Variovorax sp. PBL-E5: one gene and its partner. The protein of the gene in region 1 interacts with the protein of each later gene in a pairwise test. Links are inferred from orthologs where the notes say so. Each region holds a gene or a part of one and is shown in the gene's direction. Other genes may lie near its edges.

Region 1 (4,319 bases):
AGCATGCGGCGGAAGGGCTGGGCTTCGGACCAGCTCCGCTTGGCCTCCAGGTCGGCGAAGCGCGCGTCGGCGCGCAGGCCATCGAGAAATGCGTCCACGGCATCGGCCGCGCCGGCCACGAACAGGTTGATGCCCTCGGGCGCGAGCAGCACGGTGCCCTTGAGGCCGAGTGCATGGGTGCTTGCGCGCAGCGTCTCGCGCACTGCCGCGCCGTCGTCGATCGGCACGAACTTGTAGGCGGCGATATTCAAAATCTCTTGCACGGGGCGCGATTGTAGGGATGGCCACATCACATCGTGGGGTGGCGCTTTCTACAATGGACCCATGTTCGTTCACCTGCGCCTGCACACCGAGTTCTCCGTCGTCGACGGCACCAACCGCATCGACGAAGTCGTCAAGGCCGCCGCGGCCGACGGCCAGCCTGCACTGGCCATCACCGACCTCAACAACCTCTTCGGCGCGGTCAAGTTCTACAAGGAGGCGCGCGGCAAGGGCGTCAAGCCCGTGCTGGGTGTCGAGGTCTTCCTCGAAGGGCTGGGCAGCGACATCGCGTCGTTGACGCGCATCGTGCTGCTGGTGCAGAACACCGAAGGCTATCTGCATCTGTCGGAACTGCTCGCACGCGCCTGGACCCAGAACGTCGGCCGGGGCCAGGCCCAGGCGGTGGTCAAGCTGGCCTGGCTCGAAGAACTGCAGGGGGGGCTGATCGCCCTGTCGGGCGCGCAGGCCGGACCGCTGGGCGCGGCACTGCTGCAAGGCCAGGCCGAACGCGCGGCGGAGATCGCGCTGCAGCTCGCGGGCCTGTTCCCGCATCGCTTCTACATCGAGTTGCAGCGCGCCGGCCGACCCGAGGACGAGCCGCACGTGCTCGCGGCCGTGCAACTGGCCGCGCGGCTCGGGCTGCCGGTGGTCGCCACGCACCCGGTGCAGTTCGCCACCGCCGAGGACTACGAGGCGCACGAGGCGCGCGTCTGCATCTCCGAAGGCGAGATCCTCGGCAACCCGCGCCGCGTGCGCAAGTTCACGCGCGAGCAGTACTTCAAGTCGTCGGCCGAGATGACGCAGCTCTTCGCCGACGTGCCGAGTGCGCTCGCCAACACGGTCGAGATCGCGCGCCGCTGCAACCTCACGCTGACGCTCGGCAAGCCGCAGCTGCCGAACTTCCCGACGCCCGACGGCATGCCGATCGAGGCCTATTTCCGCGTCGCTTCGTTCGAGGGGCTGGAAGAGCGGCTCGCGCATCTCTATCCCGATGCCGCCAAGCGCGATGCCGAGCGGCCTCGCTACGTCGAACGGCTCGAGTTCGAGATCAACACCATCCTCAAGATGGGCTTCCCGGGCTACTTCCTGATCGTCGGCGACTTCATCAACTGGGCCAAGAAGAACCGCTGCCCGGTCGGCCCGGGCCGCGGCTCGGGTGCGGGCTCGCTGGTGGCCTATGCGCTCAAGATCACCGATCTCGATCCGCTCGAATACAAGCTGCTGTTCGAACGCTTCCTGAATCCCGAGCGCGTCTCGATGCCCGACTTCGACATCGACTTCTGCCAGGGCAACCGCGACCGCGTGATCGACTACGTCAAGGACAAGTACGGCCGCGACGCCGTGAGCCAGATCGCGACCTTCGGCACCATGGCCGCGCGCGCCGCGATCCGCGACGTCGGCCGCGTGCTCGACATGAGCTACATGTTCTGCGACGGCATCAGCAAGCTCATTCCGAACAAGCCCGGCCAGCCGGTCACGATCCAGTATCCGCCGTCGCCCAAGCCCGAAGGCGACAAGAACAATTACGCGATCGAGATGGAGCCGCAACTCGCGGCCCGCATCGAGAAGGAAGAGGAAGTGCGCATGCTGGTCGAGCTGGCGCAGAAGCTCGAAGGCATGACGCGCAACATCGGCATGCATGCGGGCGGCGTGCTGATCGCGCCGGGCAAGCTCACCGACTTCTGTCCGCTCTACCAGCAGCCCGGCAGCGACTCGGCCGTGAGCCAGTACGACAAGGACGATGTCGAGGCGGTCGGGCTCGTCAAGTTCGACTTTCTGGGCCTGGCGACGCTGACCATCCTCGAGATCGCGAAGGACTTCATCGTCGCGCGCCACAAGGGCCAGGAGAACTTCGCCTACGAGAACATCCGGCTCGACGATTCGCCCACCTACAAGCTGTTTGCCGAAGGCAAGACCGAGGCGGTGTTCCAGTTCGAATCGCGCGGCATGCAGGGCATGCTCAAGGATGCGCGGCCGACGCGGCTGGAAGACCTGATCGCGCTCAACGCGCTGTACCGCCCGGGTCCGATGGACCTGATCCCGAGCTTCGTCGCGCGCAAGCACGGGCGCGAGCCGGTCGAGTATCCGCATCCGCTGGTGGAGGAGATGCTGTCGGAAACCTACGGCATCATGGTCTACCAGGAACAGGTGATGCAGACGGCGCAGATCCTGGGCGGCTACTCGCTCGGCGGCGCCGACCTGCTGCGCCGCGCGATGGGCAAGAAGAAGGCCGAGGAGATGGCCGAGCACCGCGAGATCTTCCGCGCCGGTGCGGCCAAGAACCACATCGACCAGCCCAAGGCCGACGAGATCTTCGACCTGATGGAGAAGTTCGCGGGCTACGGCTTCAACAAGTCGCACGCGGCCGCTTATTCGCTCCTGGCCTATCACACGGGCTGGCTCAAGGTCCACTACACGGCCGAGTTCTACTGCGCCAACATGACGGTGGAAATGGACGACACCGACAAGCTGAAGGTGTTGTTCGAGGACGCGCAGAAGAATTTCGGCATGACCTTCGAGCCGCCGGATGTCAATCGCGGCCACCATCGCTTCGAGCCGGTCACCGACAAGGTGATCCGCTACGGCCTCGGCGCGGTCAAGGGCACGGGCCAGCTCGCGGTCGAGGCGATCGTCAAGGCGCGGGAAGAGGGTGGTCCGTTCCAGAGCCTGTTCGATTTCTGCGTGCGCGTGGACCGCCAGCGCATCAACAAGCGCACGGTCGAGGCGCTGATCAAGGCCGGCGCCTTCGATTCGCTGCAGCAGAACCGCGCCGCGCTGGTCGCCTCGCTCGACCGCGCCTTCGAGTTCGCCAGCGCGACCGAAGCCAATGCGGCACAGGTCGACATCTTCGGCGACAGCGAGCACGGCAGCGCGACGGCCGAGCCCGACCTGATCGATGCCACGCCCTGGGGCGTGAAGGAACGCCTGACCTACGAGAAGACGGCGATCGGCTTCTACCTGTCGGGGCACCTGTTCGATGAGGTCGCGCACGAGGTGCGGCGCTTCTGCAAGCGCGAGATCGACGAGCTCATGGACAGCCGCGAGCAGCAGGTCATCGCGGGCATCGTGAGCGACTTCCGCGTCATCAACGGCCAGCGCGGCCGGCTCGCGATCTTCAAGCTCGACGACAAGTCGGGCGCGATCGATGCGACGGCCGACGAGGCGCTCTTCAACGCCAACCGCAACGTGCTGAAGGACGACGAACTGGTGATCGTGAGCGGCCGGCTGCAGCCTGGCCGCGGCGGCTTCGAGGCGCGCTTCCAGGTTCAGCAGGTGTGGGACCTGGCGACGGCGCGCTGCCGCTTCGGCAAGTTCCTGCGCGTGGCGGTCAACGGCAAGGCGCCGGACATCGCGCGGCTGGTGAAGGAGTTTCCGCCGCGCACCGAACAGAGCGAGCATGGCGAGCTGCTGCAAGGGCTCGGCGTGCGGCTGTCGATGGCGCGCGGCGGCGCGCAGGTCGAACTGCAGCTGGGCGAACGCGCGAAGTTCTTTCCGACCGATGCGGCGCTGGCGAGCTGGATGGCGCAGGCCGATGCGGGGCGTGCGGCGGTGGTCTACGAATAGCGGCTGAAGCGCTGCTTCAGCGCTTGGGCTTCAGCGTGACGATCAGCCGTGGCGGCACGGTGCCGTCGATGTCGCGCGGCAGCTTCTCCGTCTTCTCCAGGGCACGCAGCGCGGCTTCGTCCCAGGCGGGCAGGCCACTGGACTTGGTCAGCGTGGGCGTGCCGACGATGGTGCCATCGGGCGCCAGACGCACATCGAACTCCGCGCCCGGATTGCCGCTCACCAGATCGGCATCGGGGAACACCACGTTGGGCCGCACGGCCGCCGCGACCCGGCCGCCGTAGCTGCCCGACGGGCCCGAGGACTTCAGCGCCGTTCCCTTCGAGTTGTCGTCGCCGCTTGCGCCCGCGAGGCCCTGCATGCGCTTGAGCGTGGCTGCGCGGTCCGCCGCCAGCTGTGCCGCCTGCTTGGCGTCGGCCTCTTTCTTCTTCGCCGCTTCGGCCTGCTTGGCCGCGGCGTCCTGCTGCTTCTTCAGCTCGGCCTGCTTCTGCTGC
Region 2 (3,308 bases), 360 kb from region 1 along the record:
ACCGAATTAAGACGGAATTTGTTATGAATCTTCACCAGTTCAAGTTTGTGCAGGAAGCGGTGCGGCGCAACCTCAATCTGACCGAGGCGGCCAAGGCGCTGCACACCTCGCAGCCTGGCGTGTCCAAGGCCATCATCGAGCTCGAGGAGGAACTGGGTGTCGAGATCTTCGCGCGCCACGGCAAGCGCCTCAAACGCGTGACCGAACCGGGCCAGCACGTGCTCGCGAGCATCGAACTCATCATGCGCGAGGTCGGCAACCTCAAGCGCATCGGCGAGCAGTTCAGCGCGCAGGACAGCGGCACCCTGTCGATCGCCACCACGCACACGCAGGCGCGCTACGTGCTGCCGGTGCCGGTGGCCAGGCTGCGCGAGGCCTATCCGAAAGTCAACGTGAGCCTGCACCAAGGCTCGCCCGATCAGGTCGCGCGCATGGTGATCGACGAGATCGCGGAGATCGGCATCGCCACCGAATCGCTGGCCGACTACGCCGAGCTCGTGACCATGCCGTGCTACGAGTGGCAGCACGTGCTGGTGCTGCCCAAGACCCATGCGCTGGCGGACAAGGAACGCATCTCGCTCGACGACCTGGCGAACGAGCCGATCATCACCTACCACCCGTCTTTCACCGGCCGCACGCGCATCGACCATGCGTTCGCACAGAAGAAGCTCACGCCGCGCATCGCGCTCGAAGCCATCGATTCCGACGTGATCAAGACCTATGTGCGGCTCGGCCTCGGCGTCGGCATCGTGGCCGAGATGGCAGTGCGCGACGACTCCAATGCCGATCTCGTCGTGCGTCCGATGGGCCACGTGTTCGGCGTCAACATCGCGCGTGTCGCGTTCAAGCGCAGCGCCTACCTGCGCAACTTCGTCTTCAAATTCGCCGAGTTGCTGTCGGACCGGCTCGACCGCAACCTGATCGCCAAGGCCTTGGCCGGTCACAACCAGGACTACGAACTGTGAGCTCCGCCCTTGCCCGCACGCCCGCCGTCACGACCAAGCTGCCTGCGGTCGGCACCACCATCTTCACCGTGATGTCGGCACTGGCCGCCGAGAAGAATGCGGTGAATCTCGGCCAGGGTTTCCCGGATTTCGATTGCGATCCGAGGCTGCTCGAAGCCGTCACGCGCGCGATGGCGGCCGGCCACAACCAGTACCCGCCGATGCCCGGCATCCCGGCGCTGCGCCAGGCGATCGCCTCGAAGATCGAGACCCTCTACGGCCACGGCTACGACCCGCAGACCGAGATCACCATCACCGCCGGCGCCACGCAGGCGATCATCACCGCCATCCTGGCCGTGGTGCGGCCGGGCGACGAAGTGATCGTGCTGGAACCCTGCTACGACAGCTACGTGCCCAACATCGAACTGGCCGGCGGCAGAGTGGTGCGCGTGCCGCTGACGCCGGGCACCTTCCGTCCGGACTTCGACAAGATCGCGGCCGCCCTCACGCCGCGCACGCGCGCGATCATCGTCAACACGCCGCACAACCCGAGCGCCACGGTGTGGACCGAAGCCGAGATGCGCGCGCTCGAGTCGCTGCTCGCACCCACCGATGTGCTGGTGATCTGCGACGAGGTGTACGAGCACATGGTCTATGCCGGCGCCCGCCACGAAAGCGCGAGCCGGTTCCCGGACCTGGCCGCACGCAGCTTCATCGTGAGCAGCTTCGGCAAGACCTATCACGTGACGGGCTGGAAAGTCGGCTACGTGGCCGCGCCGGCGCCGCTGTCGGCGGAATTCCGCAAGGTGCACCAGTTCAACGTGTTCACGGTCAACACGCCGATGCAGCATGCGCTGGCGAGCTACATGGCCGATCCGGCGCCGTACCTCGAACTCCCGGCCTTCTACCAGCACAAGCGCGATCTGTTCGCGGCCGGCCTCGCCAGCACGCGGCTGAAGCTGCTGCCCAGCGCGGGAACCTACTTCCAGTGCGTCGACATCAGCGAAGTCAGCGACCTGGGCGAAGCCGACTTCTGTCAGTGGCTGACGAGCGAGATCGGCGTCGCGGCCATCCCGCTGTCGGCCTTCTACGGCGATGGATTCGACCAGCGCGTGGTTCGCTTCTGCTTTGCCAAGAAGGACGAAACGCTGCAGGCGGCCATCGACCGACTGGCACGGCTCTGACATCCGCGGTAGAAGAGTCCTGACCGCGGGAAGGCGCGCCTTCCGTCGAGGGTGCCGAAGGAAGGCGTCGAGCATCGGCTCTTCCAAACATTCCGCCCTAGGAGAACTCCATGTCCCTGTCGTTGATCCTGCTGATCATCGTGATCCTGCTTCTGGTCGGCGCGCTGCCGAGCTGGGGCTACAGCCGCAGCTGGGGTTATGGTCCGAGCGGCGGCCTCGGTCTGGTGCTGGTCATCGTGATCGTGTTGCTCGTGATGGGCCGCATATAGAGCCCCCAGGCGTCGTTCGATACCCCTGCAGAAAGACCCGCTTCGGCGGGTTTTTCTTTACCTGCTCGGTTCGATGATGCCCGCTCAGCTCTCGCCGCGCGGCACGCCGGTCGCCAGACGGCCGCCTCCTGCAGTCGCGGCAGGCCGCAGATGGCGGCGCTGCGAATAGAAGTCCAGCACCCAATAGATGACGAACGACACCGCGACCGCCGAGACATAGAAAAGAATCGGCGAGCGCAGACCCGTCTGCTTGAGCAGGAAGTAGACCGACATGTGAACCAGGTAGAGCGGATAGGAAATATCACCCAGCAAACGCAGGACTGCGGATGCGCGCGCGTTCTGGATCGGCCTGCGCGCCAGGCGCACGAAGGCCCAGAGCACCAGGGCGAGGGTGCAGGCTTGCAGAAGGTTGTCGACGATGTCGTGCGTGAAGAAATCGGGCACCCCGCCGTGCTTCCAGCGCCAGCCGAACTGAATGGCCGCCGCGAGCAGGATATGCACCGTGAAGATAAGTGCGATGTCTTTCAGGACCGGCACTGGGTTCTGCAAATTCCTCGCCAGCCGCAGCCCGGCCAGCCAGATGAACGCCAGCAGCAACAAATTGGCGCCGTATCCGAGGCCGGCATAGTAGTCCAGATGGAACAAGGTGCGTCCGCAGGTGTACGCCACGTAGCAGCCGAATGACACGAACACGAGCTTTCGCAAGGTCGAGTCCTTCAGCGTGAAGAACAGGGGCGTGAGGCTGTAGAGCCAGAACTCGAGCGCGAGGCTCCATGCAGGCCCGACGAAGGAGGTCGCGGTGACGATCTGATTGAGGAACAGCACGTTGGCCAGCAGCGCCAGCACGGGGGGATGCGATCCGTGCTCCATCACGAACACGATGTACGCAAGGACGATGCTCGCCAGGTAGA

The links.
Region 2: the proteins of dnaE (region 1) and WDLP6_RS12970 interact in binary tests that used the Escherichia coli proteins (3 or more experiments, as listed by UniProt). The link is inferred for Variovorax sp. PBL-E5 from one-to-one orthologs.

Annotation. Positions count from the first base shown.
Region 1 is NZ_LR594671.1:2,298,629-2,302,947, forward strand. The notes cover bases 16-4,025. They hold dnaE (DNA polymerase III subunit alpha), read left to right. Parts: upstream 16-324; coding sequence 325-3,825; downstream 3,826-4,025. Other genes in these bases: WDLP6_RS11215 (sulfurtransferase), read right to left, coding at 16-263; tolA (cell envelope integrity protein TolA), read right to left, coding at 3,842-4,025. Also shown: more of WDLP6_RS11215, read right to left, coding at 1-15; more of tolA, read right to left, coding at 4,026-4,319. UniProt on the Escherichia coli protein: DNA polymerase III is a complex, multichain enzyme responsible for most of the replicative synthesis in bacteria. This DNA polymerase also exhibits 3' to 5' exonuclease activity. The alpha chain is the DNA polymerase catalytic subunit.
Region 2 is NZ_LR594671.1:2,662,417-2,665,724, reverse strand. The notes cover bases 46-3,044. They hold WDLP6_RS12970 (pyridoxal phosphate-dependent aminotransferase), read left to right. Parts: upstream 46-961; coding sequence 962-2,128; downstream 2,129-3,044. Other genes in these bases: WDLP6_RS12960 (acyltransferase family protein), read right to left, coding at 2,482-3,044; WDLP6_RS12965 (DUF3309 family protein), read left to right, coding at 2,239-2,397; WDLP6_RS12975 (CysB family HTH-type transcriptional regulator), read left to right, coding at 46-965. Also shown: more of WDLP6_RS12975, read left to right, coding at 24-45; more of WDLP6_RS12960, read right to left, coding at 3,045-3,308. UniProt on the Escherichia coli protein: Shows aminotransferase activity with methionine and histidine as substrates, and to a lesser extent also with phenylalanine.